2 regions of the Bradyrhizobium sp. USDA 4354 genome follow, and region 2 is predicted to be linked to the other one. Evidence: riboswitches for the same ligand, from Rfam matches in the RefSeq annotation. Region 2 holds a riboswitch; the other holds the start of a gene.
What was found. A riboswitch is a leader RNA that binds a small molecule or an ion and turns the genes downstream of it on or off. The one in region 2 is predicted to bind S-adenosylmethionine.
Positions count from the first base shown of each region.

Region 1 (15,136 bases), 1.3 Mb from region 2:
CGCTCGCCTGCAACTGCGCCGCGCTGCGCTCGAAGCGCGAGCTGCGTGCATGATGGCGGTGATGATGATGCCTGGCGTGGTGCACGCCAGCGTGCCGCTCTGCGCTATGACGATGATGCGGCCGCGCCGAGGCCGGAGAAACAAGTGCGGCAACCGCCGCGAAGAAAAGCGCCAGCGCGACAACACGACGCGACAGGCGGTACGCAAACAACTCAACCATTCTTCATCCTTCGTTACACCCCGCTTCCCGTCGGCCCGTGCGGGGGCCGACATCCGCCGGGCCGTAAAGCTTCCGGATGTGGCGACAAAAAGACGCCACCTCGGCGAATGGCTGCGATGATTTTGTATCGGGACTGGCCTGATGCTGCCGCATTGCGGACAACTGCGTTAACTGCAATCCTGCAAACGCGGCTTGAAGAGAGGGAAACAGTTAATGCCCCACGCCACGACCAGGGACGACGTTCGCATCTATTTCGAAGAGGCGGGCCAGGGAACGCCGATTATTTTTCTGCACGAGTTCGCGGCCGACTACACCAATTGGGAGCCGCAGATGCGCTACTTCTCGCGCGGCCATCGCTGCATCACCTATTCGGCGCGCGGCTATACGCCGTCGGACGTGCCTGACGGCGAAGTCTATACCTACACGCATTTCTACACCGATGCGCTTGCCGTGCTCGATCACCTCGGCATCGAGCGCGCGCATCTCGTCGGGCTGTCGATGGGCGCCTATTCGTCGCTTCAGATCGGGCTCAACGCACCGCAGCGCGCGTTGTCGATGACACTGGCCGGCGTCGGCTCCGGCTCGGAGATCGAAGATCTCGAGAATTGGCGCAAGCAGTGCCGCGCCAATGCCGAGCAGTTCGATACGCTCGGCTCCGCTGAAGTCGCAAAGGTCACGCGCGAGGCGCCGAGCCGGATTCCGTTCCTGGTGAAAGACCCGCGCGGCCACGCCGATTTCTACGCCGCGCTGGCGCGGCACGATGCCAGGGGATCGGCCAACACGATGCGCGGCTTCCAGGGCGGTCGGCCCTCGATCTACACGATGACGGACGCGATCGCGAAGGTGACAACACCCGCGCTGATCATCTGCGGCGACGAGGACGATCCGTGCGTCGGGCCGAGCCTGTTCCTGAAGAAGCACCTGCCCGCGGCCGGCCTCGCGATGTTTCCGAAGTCCGGCCACGTGCTCAACCTGGAAGAGCCCGCGCTGTTCAACGAGAGCGTGGAGCGGTTCGTGACGCTGGTGGAAGCGGGGCGATGGCCGGTGCGGGATCCGCGGTCGCTGGCGCATTAAGGCGACGCAATCACCACACACTCCGTCATTGCGAGCGTAGCGAAGCAATCCAGGATCCCTCCGCGGGGACAGTCTGGATTGCTTCGTCGCAAGAGCTCCTCGCAATGACGGAGGAACTACTTCCCCCCGCCGCGGCTCAGCAAGAACACCGCCTGCTCGCCGAACATGTTCCACACCCACCAGGGCAGGTTCAGCGGCACGGGACGGCCGTAGAGATCGAGCGCGACCGAGCGCTCCATCTTGACGTTGATCTCGTCACAGAGCTGCACGAAATCCTTGATGGTGCAGAAATGGATGTTGGCGGTGTCGTACCAGGTCGCCGGCAGATTCTCCGTGCGCGGCATGTGGCCGCCGATCAGGAGCTGGAGCCGCATCTTCCAGAAGCCGAAATTCGGGAACGACACGATGGCGCGGCGGCCGATGCGCAGCAGGTTCTCCAGCACGACCCTCGGCTGCCGCGTCGCCTGCAGCGTCTGCGACAGGATCACGTAGTCGAAGGCATCGTCGGGATAGTTGACGAGATCGGTGTCGGCATCGCCCTGCACCACCGCAAGCCCCTTGGCGACGCAGCGGTTGACGCCCTCGCGCGACAGCTCGATGCCGCGGCCGTCGATGCCGCGGGTCTCCAGCAGCTGAAGCAGATCACCCTCGCCGCAGCCGACGTCGAGCACTTTCGAGCCCGGCTTGACCATCTCGGCCACCAGCAGATGATCGGCGCGAAACCGACCCGACGGCCCGGTCGCAACGCCGTTCAGGGGCAGCACTTCCTGGGCAGACATCGCTAGCGGTCCTCAAGGGTGAGCCCGCGCGCCTTGCCTGCCGATTGCAGGAACGCGCGGGAGATGTCGAAGAATTCGGGCACGTCGAGCAGGAAGGCATCGTGACCGCGATCGGTCTCGATCTCGGCAAAGGACACCCGTGCGCTCGATGCGTTCAGCGCGTGCACCAGCGCGCGCGATTCCGAAGTCGGGAACAGCCAGTCGCTGGTGAAGGAGACCACGCAGAAGCGGGTCTTGATTCCCGCGAACGCCTTCGCCAGCACGCCGCCATGGTCGGCAGCGATATCGAAATAGTCCATCGCGCGGGTCAGATAGAGATAGGAGTTGGCGTCGAAGCGCTCGACGAAGGACGAGCCCTGGTAACGCAGATAGGATTCGACCTGAAAATCCGCGTCGAACGAGAAGGTCGGCAGCTCGCGGTCCTGCATGCGGCGGCCGAACTTGCGATGCAGCGCCGCATCCGAGAGATAGGTGATGTGCGCCGCCATCCGCGCCACCGCGAGCCCGCGATGCGGATGGATGCCGCGATCGGCATAGCCGCCACCGTGCCAGTCGGGATCGGCCATCACGGCCTGGCGGCCGAGCTCGTGGAAGGCGATGTTCTGCGCCGAGTGCCGCGTCGCGCAGGCGATCGCGAGCGCAGAGAACACGCGGGCAGGATAGGCCGCGGTCCATTGCAGCACCTGCATGCCGCCCATCGAGCCGCCGACGACGGCAAACAGCGTGTCGATGCCGAGCCGGTCGATCAGCATCGCCTGCGCGCGCACCATGTCCGGGATGGTGATGACGGGGAAATCCAGGCCCCAGACCTTGCCGGTGGCGGGATTGATCGATGCCGGCCCGGTCGAGCCCATGCAGCCGCCGATCACGTTGGAGCAGATGATGAAGTAGTGCTTGGGATCGATGGGACGGCCGGGGCCGACCAGCGTCTCCCACCAGCCGGGCTTGCCGGTGACGGGATGCACATTGGCGACATGCTGGTCGCCGGTCAGCGCATGGCAGATCAGCACGGCGTTGGAGCGATCGGCGTTGAGCTCGCCATAGGTCTGGTAGGCGATCTGGAACGGGGAGAGATCGACGCCGCAATCGAGCCGCAGCGGCTGCTCGGCGCCGAAATGCGCGACCGGCGAGCTTGGATGATCCACCTCGTGCGACCGTTCGTCGGCGCTGATCGCAGGACTCGGTATCGACTTGACGCTACCCATCTCGGACATCGACCTCGTTTGCGACTGGCTGCTCGACCGCGCCGCTGACATCAGGCCATGAAAAACCCGGCCTGAACGATAGGTTCGGCCGGGATCGGAAGCGTCCCCGGCCTGTTTAGCGAATTTTTTAACGTGGCTGCAAGCCGGCCGGCTCAAATGACCACGGAACAGGCAAAAGCTACCGTCTTGGGCGGTTTTCGTCAAGTCGCGGCCCGGATCGGGCCAATTCGCCTCCCGCGCTGCCCGCGGAAAGGGCCGTCATTTCTCTTTGCTTTCGCCGCCCCGACTGCCTAATCAGGACATTGATCGCAGCGGTGACGGCCTTACCAATTGTCCTGCCGATCCGCACCGGAACGTCCTTCAACAGCCCAAGCGCTTCAACAATCAAGTCAGACATGACCCAACGTCCGCCCGCGCCACCATCGCTCCAGGAACTGCGCAAGGAGATCGACGCGATCGACGAGGGCATGCATCGCCTGCTGATGCAGCGCGGCGACATCATCGACCGCCTGATCCAGGTGAAGCAGACCCAGGAGGTCGGCTCGGCGTTCCGGCCTGCGCGCGAGGCTTCCATGATGCGCGAGATCGTGCAGCGTCATCGCGGCATCCTGCCGCTCGACACGGTCGAGAGCATCTGGCGCGTCATCATCTCGACCTTCACCTATGTGCAGGCGCCGTTCTCCGTGCATGCCGACATCTCGGTGAGCGAGCCGGCGATGCGCGATTCCGCGCGCTTCCATTTTGGCTTCACGGTGCCTTACGTCGCCCATTTCAGCGCGCAGGCGGCGGTCGAGGCGGTGGCGAAATCCAAGGGCGACCTGGCGCTGGTCTCGGCGACGTCGAGCCGCACGCCGTGGTGGCTGGAGCTGGAGGCGGATGGCGCGCCGAAGATCATCGCGCGGATGCCCTTCATCGAGCGCGCCGACCATCCGGCGGCACTGCCGGTGTTCGCGATTTCGCGGGTCGCCGACAGCGCTTTGGTGACGGAGGTCGAGACCTTCAGCGTCCGCGTATCCGGGTGGAATGCCGAGGTCGCGCGCGCGCTGTCGCCGCTCGCCGAGATCGTGGCGGTGCCTGACACCGCCTTTGACGGCGCGGCCCTGCTGGTCTCGGTCACCGGCGCGACCAGAATCGACAAGATCAGGGCTGCCCTGATCGAGGCGGGGGCCTCGGTCCGCTCCGCGGCCCTCGTCGGCAGCCACGCAACGCGCTATACGGTGCCCCCGACCGGGGCGAGATCGTAAATCGCGAGCAGCCCAGCCTATCCGGAGTCCAAGATGTCCCGCCCCGTGCCGAATCCCGGCATTCTCGATATTGCGCCCTATACCCCCGGCAAGAGCCCGGTGCCGGAGCCGGGCCGCAAGGTGTTCAAGCTCTCGGCCAACGAGACGCCGTTCGGGCCCTCGCCCAAGGCGATCGAGGCGTTCAAGCGCGTGGCGGATCATCTGGAGGACTATCCGGAAGGCACCTCGCGGGTGCTGCGCGAGGCGATCGGCCGCTCCTTCGGGCTCGATCCCAATCGCATCATCTGCGGCGCCGGCTCGGACGAGATCCTCAACCTGCTCGCCCATACCTATCTCAGCCAGGGCGACGAGGCGATCTCCACCACGCACGGCTTCCTGGTCTACCCGATCGCGACCATGGCGGTCGGCGCCAGGAACGTCGTCGCGCAGGAGACCAACCTCACCGCTGATGTCGACGCCATCCTGAAGGCCGTGACGCCGAAGACAAAGCTGGTCTGGCTCGCCAACCCGAACAACCCGACTGGCACCTATCTGCCATTCGACGAGGTCAAGCGGCTGCGCGCCGGCCTGCCCTCGCACGTGCTGCTGGTGCTGGATGCCGCCTATTGCGACTACGTCTCGCGCAACGACTACGAGATGGGAATCGAGCTCGTCGCCACCACCGAGAACACGGTGGTGACGCACACCTTTTCCAAGATCCATGGCCTTGCGGCACTGCGCATCGGCTGGATGTTCGGGCCCGAGCACATCATCGACGCGGTCAACCGCATCCGCGGTCCCTTCAACGTATCGACGCCGGCGATGTATGCCGCGGTCGCCGCGATCGAGGACACCGCGCACCAGGCGATGTCGAAGCAGTTCACCGAGACCTGGCGCAACTGGCTCACCGAGGAGATCGGCAAGCTCGGGCTGAAGGTGACGCCGAGCGTCGCCAATTTCGTGCTGATCCACTTCCCGACCGACAAGGGCAGGACCGCTGATGACGCCGACGCGTTCCTGACCAAGCGGGGCCTCGTGCTGCGCGGCTTAAAGAACTACGGCCTGCCGCATGCGCTGCGCATGACCATCGGCACTGAGGAGGCCAACCGCCTCGTGGTCGAGGGCTTGCGCGACTTCATGGGCGGCAAATGAGCACGACCGCGCACTTCCAGCGCGTCGCGCTGATCGGCTTCGGCCTGATCGGCGGCTCGATCGCGCGCGCTGCGAAGCTCCAGGGCTTAGCCGGCGAGATCGTCACCACCGCGCGCTCGGAGAAGACGCGCGCGCGGGTCGCCGAGCTCGGCATCGTCGATCAGGTCGTGGCCACCAATGCGGAGGCGGTGAAGGACGCCGATCTCGTCATCCTCTGCATTCCCGTCGGTGCCTGCGGGCCGGTCGCGCAGGAGATCGCCAGCCATCTGAAGCCGGGCGCGATCGTGTCTGACGTCGGCTCGGTCAAGGGCGCGGTGGTCCGGGACATGGCGCCGCATCTGCCCCAGGGCGTCCATTTCGTGCCCGCACACCCGGTCGCGGGCACCGAGCATTCGGGTCCGGATTCCGGCTTCGCTGAGCTCTTCATCAACCGCTGGTGCATTCTCACACCGCCGGAGGGCACCGACACCGAGGCCGTCGCTCACTTGCGCGCCTTCTGGGCGGCGATGGGGGCCAAGGTCGAGGTCATGACGCCGGATCATCATGATCTCGTGCTTGCGATCACCAGCCATCTGCCGCATCTGATCGCCTACACCATCGTCGGCACCGCCGACGAGCTGGCGCAGGTGACGGAATCGGAGGTGATCAAATTCTCCGCCGGCGGTTTTCGCGATTTCACCCGCATCGCGGCGTCCGACCCGACGATGTGGCGCGACGTCTTTCTCGCCAACAAGGAGGCCGTGCTGGAAATGCTCGGCACCTTCACCGAAGATCTCGCCAAGCTCACCCGCGCGATCCGCCGCGGCGACGGCGATGCGCTGTTCGACCACTTCACCCGCACCCGCGCCATCCGCCGCGGCATCGTCGAGATCGGCCAGGATTCGGCCGCGCCCGATTTCGGCCGGCCGCATGCGGCGCTGAAGAAGCCGTAGCTCCGCCCGTCTCTCCTCCGTCATTGCGAGGAGCGAAGCGACGAAGCAATCCAGACTGTTTCTCCGGAGAAAGTCTGGATTGCTTCGCTTCGCTCGCAATGACGGGGGAATCAATACAGCGGCGGAATCTCGCCGACCTTGACCGGGCCGAGCAGCACGGCGCCGTCGACGAATTTCAGCGGGAAGCTTCTCGCCTTCTTGCCTTCCAGCGTGCTCTCGGTGCCGATCGAATTGATGCCGGCGGCAACGCCGGCGTTGGCGTTCTGCTTGATGACCTTGCCGAGGCCGGGCACGGCGCGGTCGAGCGCGCCGAACAAATTGTTGAGGTCCTGCGACTTCACGCCGGGCGCGACGCGGTCGAGCGTTGCCTGCGGCACCCCCTCCTCCAACAGCTTCTCGATGCCGAGCGCCGGGATCACGCGCTCGAGGCCGGTCACCGTCATCTGCAATTCGCCGTCGAGTCGGCCAGAGGCCGAGAGGCCGAGCGTGCCGGCCGCAACCGCGATCATCTCGCCCTGCTGGATGCGCGACTGGACGATCTCGATGTGACCGCCGGCAGCCTGGATCTCGCGGAAGCGCTGCGGCCAAGGCTTTGGCGTGAGGTCGGAGAGGCCGGTGATCTTGGCGCGGGTGTCCGCCTCGAACGGCTCGGCGAGCAGCGGATGCACGCCCTGGATGCTGCCCTGCGCGACATGGAGCACGGTCTCGATCACGGGATGATCGGACGGCGATCCGTCGGCGAGGCGACCGTGCAGCTCGACCTGCTTGGCGCGCGCAAGCGGCACCTGCACGCTGCCGTCGAGACGGTTGAGGCTGGGACCGTCGAACACGATGGAAGCACGGTCCGGTACGGCCGGCAGGCCAGCCACGCTGGCGCGGCCCTTGCTCCAGTTCACCACAAAGGTGTTTTGCGTGACACCATCGGTCAGCGTCGCCGGCGCAGAGAATTCGGCGATGACGCGCTTGGGATCGTAAACCTGGGCCAAGACCAGGATGTTGTCGAGCTTTGCCGTGAACGGCGTCTTGCTCGCGTTCTGCGAGACCAGGGCGACGCTGGCGCCGGAGCACTGGACCTCGAAGCGGAATGGGAAGCCCGCGATCGAGCGCTTGGCGCAATCATAGATTCGACCGGACTTGGCTTCCTGCGCCCGCCAGGCGTCTGCGACGATTTCGGCCTGCGACGCGGCGTAGAACCAGAAGCAGCTCCAGGCGACGGCGAGGATCAGGACGAGGACGGGGGCGATGAAAAGGCCCCAACGGGAGCGGCGGCCTGGGGCAACGGTCATATTGGACATGCGGCGATCCTTTGACCCCAGATTCTGGCAAATGTAAGCGAGGCCCGTCTGCGACGAAAGGCGGAGAATTCACTTCGCCTGGGCCCGCGGTTCTGGTAGCCGTTCCCGAAATGTCCGAAATCTCCCTCCCCTCCGTCACCACTGCCAAGGGCGACCTCTGGGTGTTCGGCTACGGCTCGCTGATGTGGCGGCCGGGCTTCGAATTCGAGGAACGCGTCCCGGCGCGGCTGGTCGGCGAGCATCGCGCGCTCTGTGTCTATTCCTTCGTGCATCGCGGCACGCCGGAAAAGCCCGGCCTGGTGCTCGGCCTCGATCGTGGCGGCGCCTGCCGTGGCATCGCCTTCCGCGTCGCCGATAAGAACCGGGCCGACGTCGTCGCCTATTTGCGCGCACGCGAGCAGGTCACGTCGGTCTATCGCGAGGTGATGCGCTCGGTGTGGCTGGAGAACGATGCGCGCCAGCGCGTCTCCGCGCTCGCCTATGTCGTCGATCGCGGCCATGCGCAATATGCCGGCCGGCTGTCGCTCGCCGAGCAGCACCGCCATGTCATCCAGGGCCACGGCCAGTCCGGCGCCAACCGCGACTACGTGACGGCAACTGTGAAGGCCATCGAGGCCGAAGGTTTTCGCGACACGCAGCTGCATCAGCTTGCATTGATGCTGCATGGTGATGCCCATTCGCTGCACGCACCGGCTCCGGGCGAAGACAGCGAAAGCCGCTAAAGCGCGATAAGATTTGGACGAATTGCCATCGCGGTTTAGGTTGTTGTCCACGCATGATCTTTCCGGAAAACCGCTTCGTCTTTTGCGGATCATGCTTTAGCCGCCGGTCGGCGCGTAGCTTGGCGCGCTGCCGATCAACTGCTCCTGCTCTGTCCGCCCCGCTTCGACGAGGCGCCCGGTCGCGTCTTCGATGACCGTTTGCACGCGGGAGAGAAACTCGTCCTTCGGCAGACCCGCCGGCAACGGTTCGAGAAACTCCACCACCAGCGTGCCGGGATAGCGCATGAAGGTGCGGCGCGGCCAGAACAGGCCGGAGTTGAGCGCGATCGGCAGGCACGGCACGCCGCAGGACGAATAGATCTGTGCAAAGCCGGTCTTGTAGTTGGGCGGCGCGCCGGGAGCACGGCGCGTGCCTTCCGGAAAGATGACGAGCTGACGGCCGCTGCGCACCGCCTCGCGCGCCCGCCGCGTCATGTCGAGCAGCGCCTTCACACCGGCATTGCGATCGATCGCGATCATCCCGGTCTTGACCAGGAATTGACCGAACACCGGGATCTGCATGAGCTGACGCTTGAGGATGAAAATCGGCCGATTGAAGAAACCCGGTAGCACGAACGTTTCCCAGAACGACTGATGCTTCGCCACGATCAGCAGCGGTCCTTGCGGGATGTTCTCGACGCCGCGGAATTCCACCTTGATGTTGCAGACCACGCGCATCAGGACCAGCGTTGCCTTGGCCCACCATTCCCCCACCGTCAGCATCGCGCGCGGCGGCAAGGCGAAGGTCGGCAGCGCCACGATCGCAAGGCACACCAGCACGGCATAGAACAGCACGTTGAACACGAGCGAGCGCAGGAAAATCAGGAACATCGACGGTCCGATCAATTGCAGATCAATTGGCCTGTGCGGTGGCGGGCCGCTTCGGCTGCTGACCCGCAGGCTGCTCCGACATCTCGGGCCAAAGGTCAATCCCGAAATCCTCCAGCCGGACCCTGAGCTCGGCCGCGATATACTTGACATATTCCGACAGGAGCAGCCGCAGCGTCGAGCCCGAGGTCCACCACGGCTCCTCGCGCCATTTGTCGCCGACCACCGCGAACGGGATCAGCGTCGTCTGTGGCATCGCATGCGAGAATTCCACCAGCGCGCGCGGCATGTGATAGTTGGAGGTGACCACGATCAGCGATTTGAACCGGCGCCCCTCGGCCCAGCGCCGCGCCTCGGCCGCGTTGCCGCGGGTCGAGAGCGCGGTGCGGTCGAGATCGACGCAGCAGGTCATGAAGGACTGGTTCTCCGGCAAGGTGCGGGAGATGTCGCTCGCCGTCGAGGTCGGATGCACGCCGGAGATCAGGAGCCGCCTGCCGTAGCCGGCAGCGAGCAGCTCCATCGCATCCGAGACCCGCGAGGAGCCGCCGGTGAGGACCACGATGCCGTCCGCCTTGCGATCGGGCACCTTCTCGGCCCCGCGCAATTGCGCCAGGAACGCAATGAAGCCCGCCGCCGCGCCGACGAAGGCAAGCGCGATGATCGACACGATTGTCGCGCGCAGCCAGCCGCGCGGCAGTTTCGGCGATCGATCGTCGGTCGGCGCGGTCATGCGATGTCGGTGATCCCTTCCCTGAATGATTTTATGACGTTTTGAGGCGAAGTGGAGTCCGGTTTGAAAGGCTTATCAACGCTACGAAACTGTCAGGTCGCAAAGTCGAGCCACCCTCTCCCCTTGTGGGAGAGGGTGGCTCGCCGCGACAGCGGCGAGACGGGTGAGGGGTTCTCTCCGCGCGCAAATCTCTTGCAGCGAAATTGCGGAAGCAACCCCTCATCCGGCGCCATAGCCGAAGCTTCGCTTCGGCGTTCTCAAGAACGGAGGCCGAAGGCCTCCTATGCCACCTTCTCCCGCAAGGGGAGAAGGAAAGAAAAGAGCTCAATCAACATCATTCAATGTCGCGAACAGCGTCTGACGTGAGGCGACCGCCGTGATGGCGCCGATCAGCACGGCCTGGACCGCGAGAACGATGTAGCCGGACGGCCGCAGCGAGAAGGTGCCGAGCAGCGCGGCGAACTGGTCGCCAACGGGGGTACCGGAAAACCAGCCTGCGATGGACTCGGAGAAGCCGAACACCAGCATGGCGGCGCTCCCGCCGATCACGCCGCCCTCCAGGCCCAGCCTGAGGAAATGACGCAGGAAGTGATTGGCGATGTAGCGGTCGCCGGCGCCGACGAAATGCAGGACCTCGACGATCGGACGGTTCGCCGCCATGGCGCCGCGGGTCGCGAACGAAACCGAGATGATCGTGGCGATGATGACGAGCGCGAGGATGCCGAGGCCGGCCAGCACGGTGGCGTTCGTCATCAAGCGCATGCGCTCGATCCAGGCGCGGTGATCGTCGACGCTGGCGCCCGGCGCGACCTGCGTCACGCGCGCGCGCAAGGCGCCGAGATCGAGCGGCGTGCCCGGCTGCACGCGCGCGATGATCATGCGCGGCACCGGCAGATCGTCCATCGACAGGCCGGTGCCGAGCCAGGGCTCGAGCAGCTTGCCGCTCTCCTCCCTGGTGAACGGCTTGACCTCGACGATGCCGGCTTGCGCGCGCATCGCCTCCGTCACGGCTGCGGTATCGCGCTCGAGATCACGGCCGGTCTGCGGACGAACCTGGATGGTGATTTCGCTCGCGACGTCCGACTGCCATTCGGCGGCGGAGGCGCTCACCAGCAGCACCGTGCCCGTGGCCATCGAGGCGAGAAAGGTCATGATGGCGACCACGGCGACCAGCGCTCTGCCGTGGATCGAGGCGCGCGGCACGATCGGAGACATGTTGCGCGCCTTCGCCGGAAGCTGCGGACGCTCCTGTCCGAGGTCGACCAGCACGCCGCGCTCGTCGGTCCTACTCATAGACGTGCAACCGCCCCTGGTGCAGCACCAGGCGTCGCGCCTCGTACTGGTCCATCAGGCCGATGTCGTGGGTGGCGATGATCACGGCGGTGCCTGATTTGTTGAGCTCGATGAAGAGCCGCAGCAGGCGGCGGCCGAGCGTCGGATCGACGCTGCCGGTCGGCTCGTCCGCGAGCAGCAGTTGCGGCCGCGAGATCACGGCGCGCGCGATCGCCGCGCGCTGCTTCTCGCCGCCCGACAGGATCGGCGGCAGCGCGTCCATGCGATCGCCGAGGCCGACCCAGCGCAACAGGTCGATCACCTCCTTGCGGTAGCTCGACTCGCTGCGGCCCATGACGCGGAACGGCAGCGCGACGTTCTCATAGGTCGTCATGTGGTCGAGCAGGCGGAAATCCTGGAGCACGATGCCGATGCGCTTGCGCAGGTCCGCGATCTCGTCCTTGCTGAGCTGCGAGATGTCGTGGCCGAACAGATTGACGAGGCCCCGCGTCGGCCGATGCGACAGGAACAACAGGCGCAACAGGGAGGTCTTGCCGGCACCGGACGGTCCGGTGAGAAACTGGAAGGAATGCGCCGGGATCTGGAAGCTGAGATCGCGCAGGATCTCCGGCCCCAGACCGTAACGCAATCCGACATTTTCGAACCGAACCAAGCTCAGCTCCGTTCGAGAGGGGGCGCGGGTCGCACTGCGACGTTCCGCCATGCGCGATCAACGGGTTTTGCCGCCGTTATGGTTTCCGGTTCGTTAACGGTCGCCCTGTAGCGTAAAGGACGCCCGGTTCTCCGCGACCGTGGCATCGTCAAGACCAGTCCAAGACCTTCGTTCATGCATCAAGGCTCGTCCATGCATATCGTCTGCCCCCATTGTATGACATCCTACGCCATCAAGCTCGCGAGCCTTGGGGCGAACGGACGGGCGGTCCGCTGCTCCCGCTGCAAGGAGACCTGGATCGCCCATGCCGAGGATGCCATCGAGGAGGCCTCCGTTCCGGCCATGGCCGCAGCCAGCCGAGCCGACGACCAGTCCGATCTCGCCGAGCAATGGAACTCCTATGCCAAGGACAACGGCACCACTGAGGCGCCCGTCGTCGACAGCCCCTCGATCGCCAGCGACTGGCCGGATGAGGAGGCCCGCGAAACCGAGGACGAATGGTCAGCGGCGGCCCGGCAGGCCGAGGAGGAGGCCGCCGGCGCACAGCACCAATCCTGGTTCCGCGGCCTGTTCCGCCGCCGCGGCGCGCGGGTGAGCCGTCCGGTCGCCACCACGGCTCCGCGCAAATCCTGTTTTGGCCTGCCGACGGCCTGCGCCGCGATGGGCGCGCTGGTGCTGGCACTGGTGATCTGGCGCGGCGACGTGGTGCGGCTGCTGCCGCAGACCGCGGCGTTCTACAAGATGGTCGGGGTCGAGGTGAACCTGCGGGGCCTCGCCTTCAAGGACGTCAAGCTCTCCAGCGAGACCGTGGACGGTAAGCAGGTGCTGGTGATCGAAGGTGTGATCGTCGGCGAGGGCAAGAAGCCGCTCGACATCCCCAGGCTGCGCTTTGCCGTACGTGACGCGCAGGGCGCGGAGATCTACGCCTGGAATACGGTGCTGGAACAGACCGTGCTGCGGCCCGGCGAGCGCGCCTTCTTCCGCTCGCGCCTGGCCTCGCCGCCGCCGGAGGGCCGCAATATCGACGTTCGTTTCTTCAACCGGCGCGACATCGCCGGCGGCAGCGTATAATCGACCCCGCAGCGGAGGTTGATCCCAAGGTTGGTCTCATGCCGAAAATCTTGATCGCCGACGACGAGGATTCGATGCGCACGCTGGTGGCGCGCGCCATCGCCATGGACGGCCACGAGACCGTCACCGCCCAGGACGGCGCCGAGGCGCTGGAGATCCTGACCCGCGAGGACGGCGCCTTCGACCTGTTGCTCACCGACATCCAGATGCCGGTCATGGACGGCATCGCGCTGGCGCTCTCCGCCGCGCGCGATTTCCCTGATCTGACCATCTTGCTGATGACCGGCTTTGCCGACCAGCGTGAGCGCGCCTCCAACCTGAATGCGCTGGTGTATGACGTCGTGACCAAGCCTTTCTCGGTCGCGGACATCCGCACGGCGGTAGCCGATGCGCTGGCGGCGAGGAAGGGTCAGCGGCGGCGATAGCCACACACTTGCCGCTGTCATGCCCCGCCTAGTGCGCAATTGCGCACGGGGGCATCCAGTACTCCGCGGCTTCTCGATTCAAGCACCGCCGTCTCGGAGTACTGGATCGCCCGGTCAAGGCCGGGCGATGACACTGAGAGTGCCGCTCAAAACTCCTTCAGCAGACGCTCGAGATAGTCGAGCTCGATCTGCGGCCGCGAAGGATCGCCGAGGCGACGGCGGAGCTCTTCGAGAATGCGGCGGACACGCTGGGTGTCGATCTCGCCGGGAATCTTGACCGTGTAATCGTCGCCATATTCGCGCCCATGCAGCGGACGGCCCAGCGGATCGGTCTGGTTGCCACCGCTCTGCTGACGGCCGGCGCGCTGGCCGGGGCCGTCGCCCTGGCCGTCACCATCGCCCTGCTGCATCGCCTCGGCCATTTTCTGCGCACCCTTGCGCATCGCGTCGAGCGCCTTGCCCTGCGAATCCACGGCCCCGTCGGCATTGCCCTCGCCGAGCTTTGATCCCGCATCGCCCATGGCACCGTCGGCTGCATCCAGACTGCCGTCGTCATCGCCCTGGTCGCCGTCCTGATCGCCGTTCTGGCCAGGCTGGCCCTGGTCGCCTTGCTGGCCCTTCTGGCCCTGTTGGCCTTTCTGCCCCTTTTCCCCCTTCTGCGTGAGGCCGCGCTTGGCAAGCTCGTCCTGCAGCTTCTTCAGGCGGTCGCGCAGCCCCTGCTGGTCCTGCTGCAGCTCCGACATGGACTGATCGCCCTGCTGCTGCTTGCCGCGCGAGCGGTCGCGCCGGGAATCCTGGCCCTGCTTGAAGGTCTTGTCGCGCAATTGCTGCTGCTTGCGGATCATGTCGCCGAGCTCGTTGAGCGCCTGCTCCATGTCGCTCTCGCCGGACTGCCCCGGCTGCGCCATCTGGAGGCCTTCCAACATCTGCTGGAGCTGTTCGAGCAACTGCTTGGCGGCATCCTTGTCGCCGGAGCGCGACAGGCGCTCCATCCGGTCGATCATGTTCTGCAGATCCTGCTGGCGCAGGACCTTGGTATTCGGGTCGAGCGGCCGCGCCAGCTGCTGCGGATCATTGTTGTTGCGGAACTGCTCGGCGAGCTGGCGCATGAAATCGTTCAGCGCCTGACGCAGATCCTGCGTCAGCTTCTTGATCTCTTCATCGCTCGCGCCGCGCTCCAGCGCCTGCTTCAGCGCGTCCTGAGCCGCGCGCAACGCCTTCTCGACGTCGGAGATCTTGCCATCTTCGATCGTCACCGCAAGCGCCCACAGACTTGCGACGACCTCGCGCAGGGCCTCATCGGTGCGCGCGGCCTCGAGCTGTCGGGCCACGCTGTGCAGGCCGAGATATTGTCCGGGCTCCGGCGTGAACATTTCGGGCGCGATCATCAGCGCGTCGAGCGCGGCATAGACGTCGGAATTCTTGTTGGCGTCGAGCGCGAGAATGCGGCGCTGCTCGATCAGTGCACGTGCCAGCGGCTTGGTGAAGAGCCGTTC
Region 1 covers NZ_JBSSDC010000001.1:2,420,023-2,435,158, reverse strand. Annotated here, with positions in the region: gene ACVIIV_RS11400 (TIGR02594 family protein) at 1-220, opposite strand, end outside; gene ACVIIV_RS11395 (alpha/beta fold hydrolase) at 434-1,294, shown strand; gene metW (methionine biosynthesis protein MetW) at 1,411-2,073, opposite strand; gene metX (homoserine O-acetyltransferase MetX) at 2,076-3,278, opposite strand; SAM riboswitch at 3,373-3,452, opposite strand; gene ACVIIV_RS11380 (chorismate mutase) at 3,674-4,522, shown strand; gene hisC (histidinol-phosphate transaminase) at 4,556-5,653, shown strand; gene ACVIIV_RS11370 (prephenate/arogenate dehydrogenase family protein) at 5,650-6,585, shown strand; gene ACVIIV_RS11365 (DUF2125 domain-containing protein) at 6,696-7,880, opposite strand; gene ACVIIV_RS11360 (gamma-glutamylcyclotransferase) at 7,991-8,602, shown strand; gene ACVIIV_RS11355 (lysophospholipid acyltransferase family protein) at 8,699-9,472, opposite strand; gene ACVIIV_RS11350 (YdcF family protein) at 9,495-10,199, opposite strand; gene ACVIIV_RS11345 (cell division protein FtsX) at 10,524-11,492, opposite strand; gene ftsE (cell division ATP-binding protein FtsE) at 11,485-12,144, opposite strand; gene ACVIIV_RS11335 (MJ0042-type zinc finger domain-containing protein) at 12,337-13,215, shown strand; gene ACVIIV_RS11330 (response regulator) at 13,254-13,640, shown strand; partial or broken gene ACVIIV_RS11325 (TIGR02302 family protein) at 13,787-15,136, opposite strand, start outside.
Region 1: another riboswitch for S-adenosylmethionine. It lies ahead of metX (homoserine O-acetyltransferase MetX); the one in region 2 lies ahead of ACVIIV_RS05335 (O-succinylhomoserine sulfhydrylase).

Region 2 (15,136 bases):
CGGCATCGACAAGTCCAGCGTCAGGAACAGGCTGTTGGGATCCTCGACATAGAACTCGAAGGGGTCACAGGCGACGAAACCGTGCGCCAGATAGAGCGCATGTGCCGGCTTGAAATAGTCCCACGAGCCGGTCTCGAGGCTGAGACGCGTCATGCCGCGCACACGTGCCTCCGTGATGATGTGGCGGAGCATCTGGGCCGCCAAAGCCGCGCCGGCGCGTGGTCTGAAGCGTATGCATCGACTTGACCTCACCATGCAATGCCGAGAGCGTCTTCAGCGCGCCGACGGCAACCAGCGTCTCACCGGCCCAGCCTGTCCAGAACGCGATATCAGGCGCGCGCAGCCCGGAGAGATCGAGCGCATGCGCACTGCCCGGCGCGGTCTGTGCCCGCGCCGCCGTGACGTGATGATCGAGCAGCGCGATGACGCAGGGATCATGGGTGTCGCCGGTGCGGATCTGCATCGTCATAGTCTCCACTTCACGCCCTCACATCTTCCCATAGGAAGCGCCGCGCCGCGTGATGATGACGTAGCGCGCGTCCTGCTTCGTTTCGTTCTCGAACATCACGGCGCGCATCACGTCGAAATCCAGACAATCGCCCTCGCGCAGCCGCACGGCCTTGGCATCGATATGCACGGCAATCGCGCCCTCCAGCATCAAGAGCTGCTGGGTGAAGGCATTGCGGCCCCAGGGACTGTAGGAGACGCGGGCGCCGGCCGGCAGGTCGACCACGATGATCTCGATGCCGCTGGCCGCATCCGGCGGCGAGGCATGACGCCGGCGATAGCCGCTGTCGGGATCGCGCCAATGCGGCTGGTCGGCAAGCCGCACCAGCCGCTCCGGCGGCTTCTCCGCCAGCGCGACGACATCGCTCAGCGTGACGTCGAGCGCCGCGCAGAGCTTGTTCAGCAGCGCCGCCGTCGCACTGCTCTGCGCCCGCTCCACCCGACCGATCATGGCCCGGCTGACGCCCGAGCGCGCTGCGAGCTCGTTCAACGTCATGCCCGCCTGCGTCCGCAGCGTCTTCAGTCGGCGACCGATCGCGCGGTCGAGCTTCTGCTGGTCCATCTCTTTGCGGGCCCTGGCCTTCGTCCAAACATTGCCCGACACGAGGACCGCACCCGCCGGGGCGAGAGTAAGCTTAAGGCCAGCGAGGCGCGTGTGCCGGGAGCGAGAAGCTAATATATTAGAAACTTGGCGCAGCGCGTGAGCGGCTCACGGCTTGATGAAATGGAATGCTATCGGGGAAGCTTGGAGCGGGCGAAGGGAATCGAACCCTCGTATGCAACTTGGGAAGCTGCCGTTCTACCATTGAACTACGCCCGCGAGATGCGCGCTTTGCGCCCCTCCTGATTAGCCGAGACGGCGCCTCCCGCCAAGCGGTTTGGCGCGTCCGCCCGGACGGTTGTTAACGTCCTGGTAAGATTCCAGATGCGCCGGATTGTGGCGGTGTTATGATCGAATTTCCGGGGAGAAACGTGCACTGAGTGGGGCGTGTGCATGGTGGGGCGCGCGTACGCGATATTCGACACGGCGCTGGGGCGCTGCGGCATCATCTGGAGCAGCACCGGCGTGGTCGCCGTGCAGCTGCCGGAGGCGCGGGAGATCGATACCCGCCGCCGGATCTTCCAGGTCCATCCCGAGGCGCGCGAGCAGCGCCCGTCCGAGAACGCCGAGCTTGCGATCGAGGGCATCACAGGCCTGCTGCAAGGCAACGATCCTGATTTCTCCGAGGTCAGCCTGGATGCCGGCGGGGTGCCCGGCTTCAACCGGCGCGTCTACGAGTACGCCTGCACCATTCCACGCGGAGAGACGCGCACCTATCACGAGGTCGCCAAGGCGCTCGGCGCTTCCGGCGCGGCGTATTCCGTGGCGCAGGCGCTCTCGAAAAATCCCTTCATGCTGATCGTGCCCTGCCACCGGGTGCTGGAAACAGGCAATTACACCGACCGGCTCTCGCCCTATGGCGGCGTCATCTCCAAGCGACGGCTGCTGGCGCTCGAAGGCGCCCATCCCGTCGCCAGCAAGACGCTGTTCGAGGTGCTGCTGCCCGTTGCCCCGCCGCGCGCTCCCAGCTAAGGCGCGATCCTGATCGCACCTTAGCTTTGTTTTTTGGGCATGATCTTGTCGGACAACCGCTACACACTTGTCCGGATCATGCCTAGATAGGCGGGATGGACGCGACCACACTGCTGACGACGCCATCGATGACGGTCTCCGAATTTCGCTGCGATGCGGGACCGGATGACACGCCATTTGCCGAGTGTCGCACCGGCCATTCCATCGCCTATGTCCGCTCCGGCAGCTTCGGCTGCCATTGCCGCGCCGGCTTCTTCGAGCTGGTGGCGGGCTCGATGCTGATCGGCGCGCCCCGCGAGGAATACACCTGCACGCATGAGCATGTCAGCGGCGACGTCTGCCTCGGCTTCTTCCTCAGCGAGGACCTGGTCGAGACTCTCGGCGGGCGGCGCGAGGTCTGGCGGGTCGGCGCGACGCCGCCGCTGCCCGAGCTGATGGTGCTGGGCGAGCTGGCCCAGACGGCAGCAGACGGCAGCAGCGACCTCGGCCTCGACGAGATCGGCCAGATCCTTGCCGGCCGATTTGTGGACGTCGTCTCGGGCAAGGCGCGCAAGCCGGCGACGCCCACTGCCCGCGACCGGCGCCGCGCGGTCGAGGCCGCGTTGTGGATCGACGACAATTCACATGAAGAAGTCGATCTCGAACAGGCAGCAAAGCAGGCAGGCCTGAGCCCGTTTCATTTCCTGCGGCTGTTCTCGAGCGTGCTCGGCGTCACTCCGCATCAATATCTGGTGCGCTCGCGGCTGCGGCACGCCGCGCGCAGGCTTGCCGACGATGATATCGCCGTCACCGACATCGCCTATGACGTCGGCTTCGGCGATCTCTCCAACTTCGTCCGCACCTTCCATCGCGCCGCCGGCATGTCGCCGACCAAGTTCCGCCAGGCCTCGAAGGGCATGCGCAAGATTCTCCAAGAGCAGCTTGCCCTCAACTGACTAGGGTCGTCTCCGGCGCGTGCCATTCGCGGCACGCTTCTGCAATGGAGACGAACATGTACGACCACATCGGATTGCGCATTGCCGACCTCGACGCCGCGACACGCTTCTACACCGCAGTGCTGGCGCCGCTCGGCTATGTCCTGTGCTCGAGCGGCGACGGCTATGCCGGTTTCGGGCCGAAGGGCGAGCCGGCGCTATGGCTGCACCAGAACAAGGGCCGGAAGGCGGATGGTGCACATATCGCGTTTCGCGCCAAGAATCACGACGCGGTCAAGGCGTTCCATACCGAAGGGCTGAAGAACGGCGGCCGCGATAATGGCGGCGCCGGCCCGCGCAGGGATTACAGCCCGACCTATTACGCGGCGTTCCTGATCGATCCTGACGGCAACAATGTCGAGGCGGTTTGTCCGTGAGCCGCCGCCGCGCACGAGCACTCGTAGGGTGGGCAAAGCGTAGCGTGCCCACCATCGCGTGAGACGGTGTCGATCAATGGTGGGCACGGCGCGCGAAGTGCGCGCCTTTGCCCACCCTACGAGCTAGCCACTCGCTCCGTCATTGCGAGGAGCTCTTGCGACGAAGCAATCCAGACTGTCTCCGCGGAAACATCACTGGATTGCTTCGCTTCGCTCGCAATGACGGTGTTTATGGCGTCGACCTATCGAAACCAAGGAAACCCCCATGGCCTCCATCCACAACGACATCTCCCTCCCCGCCCCCGCGCACGACGTCTGGGACGCGGTTCGCGATTTCGGCGCGCTGCATCAGCGGCTGGTGCCGGGCTTCGTCACGGCGTGCACGCTCGACGGCGATGCGCGCATCGTCACCTTCGCCAACGGCTCGGTCGCGCGCGAGGTGCTGGTCGATTGCGACGATGCGCGGCAGCGCCTCGTCTATGCGATCAACAACGAGCGGCTGAAGCACTACAGCGCCTCGGTGCAGGTCATTGCCGATGGCGAGACGAGATGTCGCCTCGTCTGGATCATCGACATGCTGCCGAACGAGCTCGCGCCTTACGTGCAGGGGCAAACCAAGGAGGCCGTGGTCGCCATGCACAAGGCGTTTCCGTCGGCGGCGGCCTGATCACCCACTGTGCGTTTTCTCACAGAGCTCTACCCTCGCCAGCCGTAACCATTCTCGCGGGCGTCCGGTTGGCTCCGCTCTCCCGGCGGCGCCGCGCACGCGAGGAGCATGTCATGAGAGGTGCGGACAAGGTGATCTGTCAGGCGGCCGCCGTGCTGCTGCTGTTTTCGATCTCGAGCGTGCCGGCAAAGGCGCAGCTCCTCGGCGGCGGCGGTGCCGGCGGCGAGGACATGATGACCCAGATGGCGCCGATGCTGGAGATGATGAAGGCCAAGATGGGCAAGCGCCGCTTCGCCATGCTGATGCAGACCATGGGCCCGATGATGAGCCGCATGATGGAGAACGGCGGCGGCATGATGGGTGGCGGCCTCGGCGGTGGCAATCTCGGCGGCGGATTCGGTGCGCCGAGCTACGGCGGTTACACGCCGATGGGCGGCGGCTATATGCCGGTCGGGATCGGCGGCATGGGCGGCGGCGACATCATGGGCATGCTCGGCGGCACAAGTGGCGGCGACATGATGGCGATGATCCCGCAGCTGATGCGGCTCGCCAATACCGGCGGCGGTGGCGGCCATCGTCGCCACAAGCACCGCTAGTCGGCAGCTGAAAGCGCCGGCCCGATCGCAGCCTTCGTCTTGCGCGGCCCCCAGCGTGTCAACACCACGCTGGAGCACGACAGCACGCCGAGCACGACCATCGAGCTCGCGGCCAGCCAGAAGAAGCTCTGTGCGGTGGCGCCGTGCGTCGACAGCCACCAGCCGACGGCCGCGATGTAGATCAGCCGCGCGGTCTGCGCCAGCACCGGCCCGACCACCTTGGCCGCGCCTTGCGAGGAGAAATACATCGTCGTTGCAAGACCGAAGAAGGCGTAGAACGGCCCGACCGTCGAGAGATATTGATGGCTCGCCGCGCGCACGGCGACGCTGTCGGTGAAGATGTTGACCCAGAGATCGGGGAAGATCGCAACGAGGCATGCCGGCGCGCCGACTGCCACGAAGGCGGCGGCACTGGCGATCCAGGCGATGCGCCGGGCCCGCGCGATGCGGCCCGCGCCGATCGCCATCCCGACCATTGGCACGCAGGCAATGCCGAACGAGAACGCGATCGAGGTCAGCAGGAATTCGAGCCGCGCGCCGATGCCGTAGCCGGCGAGGATCGCGGTGCCGAACTTCGCCAGCATGTGGGTGAAGATCGAGATCGTCAGCACCGATTGCAGCGGCGAGAAGCAGGCGATGGCGCCGACCTTGAGGATGTCGAAGAACATCGCCCATTGGATGCGCAAGCCCCGAAGCCTCAGTGCGATGCGCGCGCGGCCGGAGAACAGGTACCAGCCCATGATGCAGATGTTCATGGAATAGGCGATCAGCGCGCCAGCGGCGACGCCGCGCATGCCGAGCTGCGGCACCGGTCCGAACCCGAGGCCGAGCGTGCCGCCGAGCACGATCTGCCAGGCCGCGGAGTTGAGGATCAGGAACGACGGCAGCTTCATGTTGCCGGTGCCGCGCAACACGCCCGCCATGGTGTTGAGCAGCCAGGGCAGTACGGCGCCGCCGAAGAACACCTGCGTGTAGGCGATCGCATGCGTCAGCACATCGCCGCGGCCGCCAAGCATTTCGAGCACCCTGGGCCCGAAGATCAGCATGCCCAGCATGAAGACCAGACCGAAGCCGATGCCGATCAGCAACGCATGCCTGGCAAGCGTGCCGGCCCGCTCGCGGTCGCCGGCACCGAGGGCACGCGCGATGGCGGACGCCACCGCGCCGCCCATGGCACCGCCGGACATGGTCATGGTCAGGATCACTGTCGGAAACACCAGCGCCATCGCGGCCAGTGCCTCGACGCCGAGTCGCCCGACATAAGAGGTCTCGGCGATCACCACGCAGATGCCGGCCGACAAGCCGATCACGTTCGGCCAGGCGAGCGAGAGCAGCGTGCGCAGGATCGGCCCGTCGGTCAGCGCGCTCTTGACCGGCCGCGGAGGCGGCGGCAGCGGACGCTCGTGTTCATCGACCGGGATCTCGGCGATGTCGGACATGTCGTCTCCCGGGCACGAGCGCCATTTGCGGCGCGGCAATGAACAGGTGTGCCAATCAATCTATTCGCGCGCAGGGCGCGGCTGGGGCTTGTTAGCACGGTGCGCGCCGATTCCTCCTGCGCCGGGTGCAGGCGTGCCCTGCGGCAGCGCATTTCAATGAGTGGAATTACCCGATCGCCCATACCAGCGGCAGGCGACCGCCTGCCGTCGGGCGCAGGTGCACGCCGATATGCCGACCACATCCGGCAGCGAGACCTTCGAGCAATCCTTCCAGCATCTTGGTGCAGGTGGGGTGATAGTCAGCGACGTCGTCCATCAGTTTCCAGCTCAGCTGGCGTAGTTCGAACGCGCTTTCGGATTGCGTCATCTCGGCCGCATCATCCTGTGCGACGAACAACGCGCTCAGGAACGATGCGAACTCACTCGCGCCGCCGCGGGTCATCGACAGCGCCGCTGCAACCTCGTCGAAATACTGCATCCCGATCAGCTTGCCGGTGAGATGCAGCAGATAGCCGGCGTCCTCGGGGCCGAACAGCTGAACCATCACGGGCGTGGCGGTGCGGACATATTCCATCGCATAGTTGCGATAGGCTTTTTCGAGCCGCGGTTTTGGCCAGCTCGCGACCGGCAGTGCCGGAGCGGTCTTCGCGTCGAACAGCGGCGCCTCCAGATGCCGCGCGAAGACGAGCCGCCGATCCAGCTCGAGCGGATGGTCGTATTGATGGTAATAGCCTTCGAGCCCATCCTGGCCGTCGACGCTCTGCTTGGTGCAGACGAAGCCGAGCCTGAGATCGCCGAGCGCAACGCCATTGTTGGCGTGCCAGCCGCGCAGCATCGCGCGGGAGACCTCGCCCGGCACGCCGCAGATCGCGGTGCCCTTCCAGATCCAGCGCGGCGGCGGATAGCGGATCCAGGCCTTGGTGTCGCTCTCATACATGTATTCGACATGCACGCCGCCGATCCAATTGGACAGATAATGATATTGCGCGGCCGCCACTGCCGGCGGCAGATGACTGAGCCCGAGCTTTTGCAAACCAGGCAGGAAGCGCTCCTGCTGCTGGCGGGCGGAACACGCGGAACACGAACTCCGCGGCATCCGCCGTGCCGCGCCGCGTGACCACGGTGAGGATGAGCCCGGTGAAATAGGCGTGATAGAGGTCGGCGACCGCGCGCCAGCGCTTCCATTGGGCTTCCTGCGCGGTGTCGGCTGACGTGCTCATGTTCACTCCCGATCATTGTTGCGATCGAGTGTGTCACCGCCCTTGGTGACAGGCAACCTGATGCTCATGCAGGGCGCCCTGCACAGCGGCCCGTCAATTCCGCATCACGAATTTTGCGCAAGCCTGGCAGCGCGCTCGCGCTCGACACGTTCGGTGACGTCGCGTGCCATCGCCACCGACCCCTGCACTGCGCCGTCAGTGTCACGCACGAGCGCGAAGGTCATCTCGATGTAGAGCTTGCGTCCGCTCTTGTGCAGCGCGCGAGTCAGCGTCGGCTTCCCCGCAAGCTTCATCGTCCCGCTCGCGAGCGCAGCCTCGAAGCCTTTCCAGTGCGCGGCGCGGAGATGCTCGGGAATGATCAGGTCGAGATTCTGGCCGAGCGCTTCATCGGCGGTGAAGCCGAACAGCGCGGCCGATGCGCGATTCCAGCGCGTGATCGTGCCGGAGCGATCGGAATAGATCAGTGCGTCCGCGACGTCTTCGATGATGTTTGCGTCGAGCTGGGATGGATCGGTCATGACGAGACCTCGCATATCGCTGGATTTTGCACATCCTGGCACACATTCGGTGTCATCGCCCGACTTTACCGGGTCATCCAGTACCCCGAGGCGGCAGTGACTAGATCGAGAGGCCGCAGCGTACTGGATGCCCCGGTCAAGCCCTAGCATATTCACACATCTCGGGGCCGGCGGCGTCTTGCCAGATCGTCTGAAGTCTGAATCCATCGGAGCGTTGTGCCGATGGAGCGAGTGATGGAAGGCGGATTGGGACGGTTTGGAGACCGGCGCCTGGAAAAAGGGGTGCCCGTTTGTTGGCCCGCCTTATCAGCGTCGGTCAGTCTGGGATCAGTGTTCGGCGGGTTGGCGGGGATCGAGCTGGCGAGATCCGCATCACGCGTTTCCTTCGCAATCGGCGGGTGACCCCGGAGGAGATGGTGACCACGGCCCGGTTGCGGACCGCAGGGCTGGTCAGAGGTCGCCATGTTCTGGCGATCCAGGACACCACGACCCTGCGAGACGATGGCAAGCTCGACAGTTTGAACCTTCACGCGATGGTCGCCGTAGATGCCGATGACGGGGCATTGCTCGGGCTTGTCGATGCGACGTTCCTCAAACATGTCGGCGGCAAAAAGCGCCGGCGGGCCGTGCGGGCATTTGCGGATAAGGAGAGCCGTCGCTGGCTCGACGCCACCCTCACGGCGGCAGAGTTGGCAGCTCATGGGGCGGAATGTGTGACGGTAGTTGCCGACCGCGAGGGTGACATTTACGAGGAGTTTGCCTGCCGACCTGTCGAGACTGAACTGCTGATCAGGGCCAATTACGATCGAGCTCTGAAGGATGGTGGCACGCTCTACAACTGCCTCGATGACGTGCCAGAACTTGGCCGGGAAGTTATCGACGTATCGGCCAAGCCGGGCCAGATGGCACGTAAAGCCGTATTGGCATTGCGAACGCGGCAGATCAGCCTGCTGTGGCCAAGACGCAAATGCCCAGGTGAAGAGGCCAAACTGCCGAAGGAGGTCACGCTCACGCTGGTGGAGGCGCGTGAGGTCGATCCTCCGGCAAACGTCCCGCCGGTGCATTGGCGACTACTGACGACACACCAAGTGACAACACTGGCGTCTGCGCAGCAGATCACGCACCTGTATCGCCAGCGCTGGACTATCGAGCAACTGTTCCGTCTCATGAAGACCAAGGGCTTCAACATCGAAGCCGTATGTGTGGTCGACGGCGGCCCATTCGAGAACTTGACCGCGGCAACGCTGATCGCAGCGATCCAGGTCCTGCAAATGGTACGAGAGCGCGACGGTGCAGCAAACCGACCGCTCGACGATATGCTTGATCCTAAGGATCGTCCGGCTTTGGAGGCCGTTTGCCGAACCCTTGAAGGCAAAACCGATCGGCAAAAGAATCCGCACCCCTCGGGTTCGCTTGCCTACGCAACGTGGGTATGCGCGCGCCTCGGCGGCTGGACAGGATACTACAGCAAACCAGGCCCCATCACGATCCTCCAGGGCCTATTGGCCCTCAGGGCCATGCTCAGCGGCTGGAGAATCGCTCGCGATGTGTGAATCAACTAGGGTCAAGCCGGGGCATGACAATAATAGAAGAGTGTGCTGCTACACCCGAAAATGCTTCGATAGCTTGAGGCCCTGCGCCTGGTAGTTGGAGCCGATGCGCTGGCCGTACATCGCATCGGGGCGGGCCAGCATCTTCTCGTAGACGAGGCGGCCGACGATCTGGCCGTGCTCGAGGATGAACGGCACTTCGCGCGAGCGCACCTCCAGAACCGCGCGCGATCCTAGCCCGCCGGCGCCGGCATAGCCGAAGCCGGGATCGAAGAAGCCGGCATAGTGCACGCGGAATTCGCCGACCAAGGGGTCGAACGGCACCATCTCCGCGGCGTAATCGGGCGGCACCTGCACGGCTTCCTTGGACGCGAGGATGTAGAACTCACCGGGATCGAGGATCAGGCTGCCGTCGGGACGGGCCGAGATCGGCTCCCAGAAATCCTCCACCGCATAGCCGGAGCGGCGGTCGACGTCGACGACGCCGGTATGGCGCTTGGCGCGGTAGCCGACGAAGCCATTCGCCTTCTCGCCGGAGAGATCGACGGAGACGGCGACGCCGCCGGAGAGGTCTGCATCGTCGATGTCGACGAGGCGCTCGGCGGCGTGCAGCGCATCGAGCTCGTCGGCGTTGAGGATGGCATCGCCGGTGCGGAAGCGCACCTGACTCAGGCGCGAGCCCTCGCGCACCAGCACCGGAAACGTCTTCGGGCTGATCTCGGCATAGAGCGGGCCATGATAGCCGGCGCCGATCATGTCGAAGCGGCGGGTGCCGTCGGCGATGACGCGCGTGAAGACGTCGAGCCGGCCGGTCGAGCTTTTCGGATTTGCGGCTGCGACGATCTTCGGCGGCAGCGCCAGGCTCTCCAGCAGCGGCACGATGTAGACGCAGTTGGTCTCCAGCACCGCCCCGTCGGCGAGGCTGAACTCGTGCAGCTTCAATTCGTCGATGCGCTCGGCGACCGTGGCGCCGGGACCGGGCAGGAAACTGGCACGGACGCGATAGGCGATGTCGCCGAGGCGCAAATCGAGGCTTGCCGGCTGGATCTGGCTCTCGACGAAGTCATATTCGGGCAGGATGAGACCTTCTTCCGCCATCGCCGCGATCATGCGGTCGGGCAGGATACCATTGGCGTCGGCGGCGACCGTGAACGTCAACCGGGGGTCCTCATCAGGGGTCAAACGCATCCCGAAATGCGGGGAAATACCAGCCATTTACGGCTAGCCGATGGACGCCTTGACGGAAAGGGGATTGCGGAATATGAGCATCACTTATCCCGTGGTGATTTGAGCCGGCCGGCTTGCAGCCACGTTAAATAACTCGCTAAACAGGCCGGGGACCTCTGTGATCCCGGCCCGTGGAGATATCCAGGCCGGTTTTTTTTGTGACCATTTGCGCGTCGATGGTCATGTCGGAGGGTTCTATGTCGAAGTCGCCTGCCAATTACCGTCCTGAAACCCGCCTGGTCCATGCCGGGACCCTGCGCTCGCAATATGGCGAGACGTCGGAGGCGCTGTTCCTGACGCAGGGCTACGTCTACAACAGCGCGGAGGAGTGCGAGGCGCGGTTCAAGGGCGAGGACCCCGGCTTCATCTATTCGCGCTACTCCAATCCCACGATTGCGATGTTCGAGCGCCGCATGATCGAGCTCGAAGGCGCCGAGGCCGCGCGCTCGGCGGCAACCGGCATGGCGGCGGTGACGACCGCGATCCTAGCGCCGCTCAAGGCGGGCGATCACGTCGTGGCCTCCCGCGCCCTGTTCGGCTCGTGCCTCTACGTCATCCAGGACCTGTTGCCGCGCTATGGCATCGAGACGACACTGGTCGACGGCCTCGATCTCGACCAGTGGCAGCGGGCACTTAAGCCCAACACCAAGACGTTCTTCCTGGAAAGCCCGACCAATCCGACCCTCGACGTGCTCGACATTCCCGGCATCGCCGAGATCGCGCACAAGGGCGGCGCGCGGCTCGTCGTCGACAACGTGTTCGCAACGCCGATTTGGCAGAGCCCGCTCGCGCTGGGCGCCGACGTCGTCGTCTACTCCGCGACCAAGCATATCGACGGCCAGGGCCGGTGCCTCGGCGGCATCATCCTGTCCTCGGAAGCCTTCATCGCCGAGCACATCCACAATTTCATGCGCCAGACCGGCCCCTCGATCTCGCCGTTCAACGCCTGGGTCCTGCTCAAGGGCCTGGAGACGCTCGGCGTGCGCGTGCGCGCGCAGACCGACACCGCGGCGCGCATCGCCGAAGCGCTGGCGAGCCATCCGAAGATCTCGCGGCTGGTGTATCCCGGCCGCGCCGATCATCCGCAGGCGGCGCTGGTGAAGAAGCAGATGCGCGGCGGCTCGACGCTGGTCGGCTTCGAGGTCAAGGGCGGCAAGGCGGCAGCGTTCCGCGTGCTCAACGAGCTGAAGCTTGCGAAGATCTCGAACAATCTCGGCGACGCCAAGAGCCTCGTCACGCATCCGGCGACGACGACGCATCAACGCTTGAAGCCGGAAGACCGCGTCGCGCTCGGCATCAGCGAAGGCTTCATCCGCTTCTCCGCCGGGCTCGAGCATGCGGACGATCTGATCGAGGATCTCACCGCGGCGCTGGAGAAGGCATGAGGAGCGAATGGCGAATGGCGAATAGTGAGTGGCGAATAGATCGATCTATTCGCTGCTCGCCATTCCCTATTCGCCTCTACATCGGCCGATACGTCCTCACATCCGCGGGCACGTTCACACCCAGCTTGATCTGGCCGACCGAACGGATGATGTCGTCGCCGAGCAGCTGGGCGAAGCAGGCGTAACCCCAATCGTTCATGTGCAGGCCGTCGGCGATGACGAAGCCCTCGACGGGAATGGCCTGCTTCTCGTGCCAGTCGCGCATCACCTCGAAGCGCGGGAAGATGCCGACGTGACGGAGCTCGGCGACCTTGCCGAGCAGCTTCACCATCTTGCCGGCGCTTTCGGCGCGCTGGTTCACGGCCGGCGAATATTGCGGATCGACCAGCACGATGTCGGCGCCGCCCGCGGCCTGTATGCGGCTGATGCCGTCCTCCACCAGCTTGACCGTGTCGCCGGGATCGAGATTGCGCAGCACGGCGTTGGTACCGACCTGCCAGATCACGAGATCCGGATGCAGGTCGATCACCTGCGTCTGGAGGCGCTTCATCATCTCGGGGGCATCCTCGCCGCCGACGCCGGCATTGATGACGGTGATGTCGGCGGTCGGATACTGCCGGCGCAGCTGCGCGGCGAGGCGATTGGGGTAATTGAACTCCGGCGAGCTCGCGCCGAATCCCTGCGTCGACGACGAGCCGAACGCGACGATGACGACGGGCTGGCCGGCAACTAGCTTGCCCGCAACATGCGGCAGCGAGCCCATTGCCTTCGAGCTGCCCTTCGGGGGCAGGCAGGGCACACGGTTGAAGATGTCGCTGGCGGACTTGGCGGCCTGCTTCACCTTGTCGATGGCACGCGCCGTGATGCCGCGCTGCTCGGGCGAGGTCGCGGCGACGGTGGCCTGGGAGGGCGAAGCGGACGCGGGATCAGCCGACTGCGCGGGAGCGGGTGCGGCCTGAACGGCTGGAGCCTGGGCATGCGAATGCGGGGCCGGCGCCAGCAACAACAGCGCTGCGGCTGCAGGCGCGGCCAGCCATGTCGTCAGGCAAAAAGGGCGGAGAGAACTCATTAACGCTAGACCTCAATTTTGCTGCTGGGCCGGCTCCAGATGGGCTGCGTCGATCACGAACTGTGCCAACGCCCGGCCAAGGCAATCATGGACCTGCTTCGCCAGTTCGGGCCCTCGGGACGGGCTGAACAGGTCGAACTGACCCTGATCATTCCACTGCCGCATGATCGCGAAGCGATCGAACAGCGGGATGTCGTGCTCCTGCGCGACCACGCGCATATTATCGAGAAAAGGTTGGGCCGAAATCATGGTTTCGGTGCGGGGACTGTACTGCAAGTTCATCAAGACGACGTCAGCTCCCGCATTTTGCAATGCAACAACGCCTTCGGTGACGGCGCTGCGAAAGTCGTCGGGATCGATGGCTCGGATGGCATCCACGGTCCCGGTCTGCCAGATCACCAAGGTAGGCGTTTTTGCTTCCATCAGCTTAACGAAAGTGGCGGCGGTCTCCTCTGCCGTTCTCTTGCTCTGTATTTCTACGGAGACATGCACCACCTCCGACGGCGGCAGCTTCTCCTTGAGGATCGCCTCCATCCGCGCGGGGTACGAGCTGTTCTCCGAAGACGGAATCGTGGTCGAGCGGCTGCCGATGACCAGGATGTCGAGCGGCTTGCCGGCCTTGACGGCAGCGGCGACCTTGGGCAGCGGGCTTTCGGTGGCCAGCAGATAGGACGGCAATTCGCAGGCCGCGGGCGCTGGAGAATCAGCAGGCGCGGCATCGCCCGCACGCGCCACAGGCGCGGCGAGGCCACCGCATAGCAGGACCAGGCTCAGGAGAACCTTCGCCTTCATCAGCCCCCTCCCGCCAGATCGGCGTTGCCGACGGCGTTCTTGGTTTTCGCACCGCTCTTGTCAGCCACGCGCTTGTACCACGAAATGACCCAGGCCACGCCCCACATGATCAGGACTCCGGAGAGACTAGTCAGCGCATGCATGGCTGCGCCACCGGAGACTTCGGCCAGGATGAAGTGGCCGGCAAAGGCCAGGAAGACGCCGAGACAGAAGATCTCGAGGGAATGCTGGCCGCACAGGATCAGCGGCCGCAGCCAGGGCGATTTCAGGCCCGGCCAGTCCTTCGGCAGGAAGCGCACGGTGAGCGCGGCCAGCGCCAGGAAATGCGTGAAGCGCAGCACGTCGAGATCGGTCTTGTTGATCGGATACATCCATTGCTCGATCAGCTTTGGCATGAACTGGGAGAGCTGCGGCACGTACCAGGTCAGTGTCACGTAAAACGACGCGACGAGATAGGCGATCGCCATCCACATCGTGACGCGTGACGATAGAATACGCGACATGCGGCGCGCACCTCCGAGCGCACACCATGCACCGAACACGAACAGCAATTGCCAGGCAAAGGGATTGAAGGCCCAGAAGCCGTTCGGATAGGCCGACAGATAAAGATCGTACTCCCAGGTCACCGCATAGAGCACGACCGAGAGGCCGAGCGTGACGTCGGGCCGCCATTTCATCGACCACAGGATCAAGGGCAGCGCCAGCATCAGCACGATGTAGAGCGGGAGCACGTCCATGTTGACCGGACGGAAACGCAGGAGCAGCGCCTGCACGATGGTGACGTCGGGCTGCTTGAGGAAGTCCATGATACCCATCTCTTCGGTGTAGAGCGGGTTCTCGAACCTGGTCGCCACATAGGAGATCTCGGCGAGGAAGATCGTGAACAGGAAGACGTGGGCGACGTAGATCTGCCAGACCCGGCGCAGGATGCGCGCGGTGGCGATGAGGACGCCGTTCTCCAGCATCGCCCGGCCATAGACGAAGGCGGCGGTGTAGCCGGAGATGAAGATGAAGATCTCGGTGGCGTCGCTGAAGCCGTAATTGCGGATGGTGAACCAGGTCAGCAGACTCGGTGGCAGATGATCGATGAAGATCAGCCATAGCGCGAGCCCGCGGAACAGATCGAGCCGGAGCTCGCGCTCGCCGATGGCGGGCAGCGTGATGGCCGGCGCAGCCGTGCGCGGCTTGGTCCCTGCGGGCATGGCCCCCGCGGTTCCCGCGATCGTCGGTCCCGTCACTTGG
Region 2 covers NZ_JBSSDC010000001.1:1,102,348-1,117,483, forward strand. Annotated here, with positions in the region: partial or broken gene ACVIIV_RS05270 (GNAT family N-acetyltransferase) at 1-463, opposite strand, end outside; gene ACVIIV_RS05275 (helix-turn-helix domain-containing protein) at 488-1,069, opposite strand; tRNA gene ACVIIV_RS05280 (tRNA-Gly) at 1,254-1,327, opposite strand; gene ACVIIV_RS05285 (methylated-DNA--[protein]-cysteine S-methyltransferase) at 1,502-2,080, shown strand; gene ACVIIV_RS05290 (helix-turn-helix transcriptional regulator) at 2,176-3,015, shown strand; gene ACVIIV_RS05295 (VOC family protein) at 3,072-3,431, shown strand; gene ACVIIV_RS05300 (SRPBCC family protein) at 3,697-4,098, shown strand; gene ACVIIV_RS05305 (hypothetical protein) at 4,212-4,694, shown strand; gene ACVIIV_RS05310 (MATE family efflux transporter) at 4,691-6,133, opposite strand; partial or broken gene ACVIIV_RS05315 (hypothetical protein) at 6,300-7,353, opposite strand; gene ACVIIV_RS05320 (PAS domain-containing protein) at 7,458-7,871, opposite strand; gene ACVIIV_RS05325 (IS4 family transposase) at 8,165-9,424, shown strand; gene ACVIIV_RS05330 (2'-deoxycytidine 5'-triphosphate deaminase) at 9,473-10,609, opposite strand; SAM riboswitch at 10,691-10,770, shown strand; gene ACVIIV_RS05335 (O-succinylhomoserine sulfhydrylase) at 10,846-12,033, shown strand; gene ACVIIV_RS05340 (SGNH/GDSL hydrolase family protein) at 12,110-13,102, opposite strand; gene ACVIIV_RS05345 (SGNH/GDSL hydrolase family protein) at 13,115-13,894, opposite strand; gene ACVIIV_RS05350 (OpgC domain-containing protein) at 13,894-15,136, opposite strand, start outside.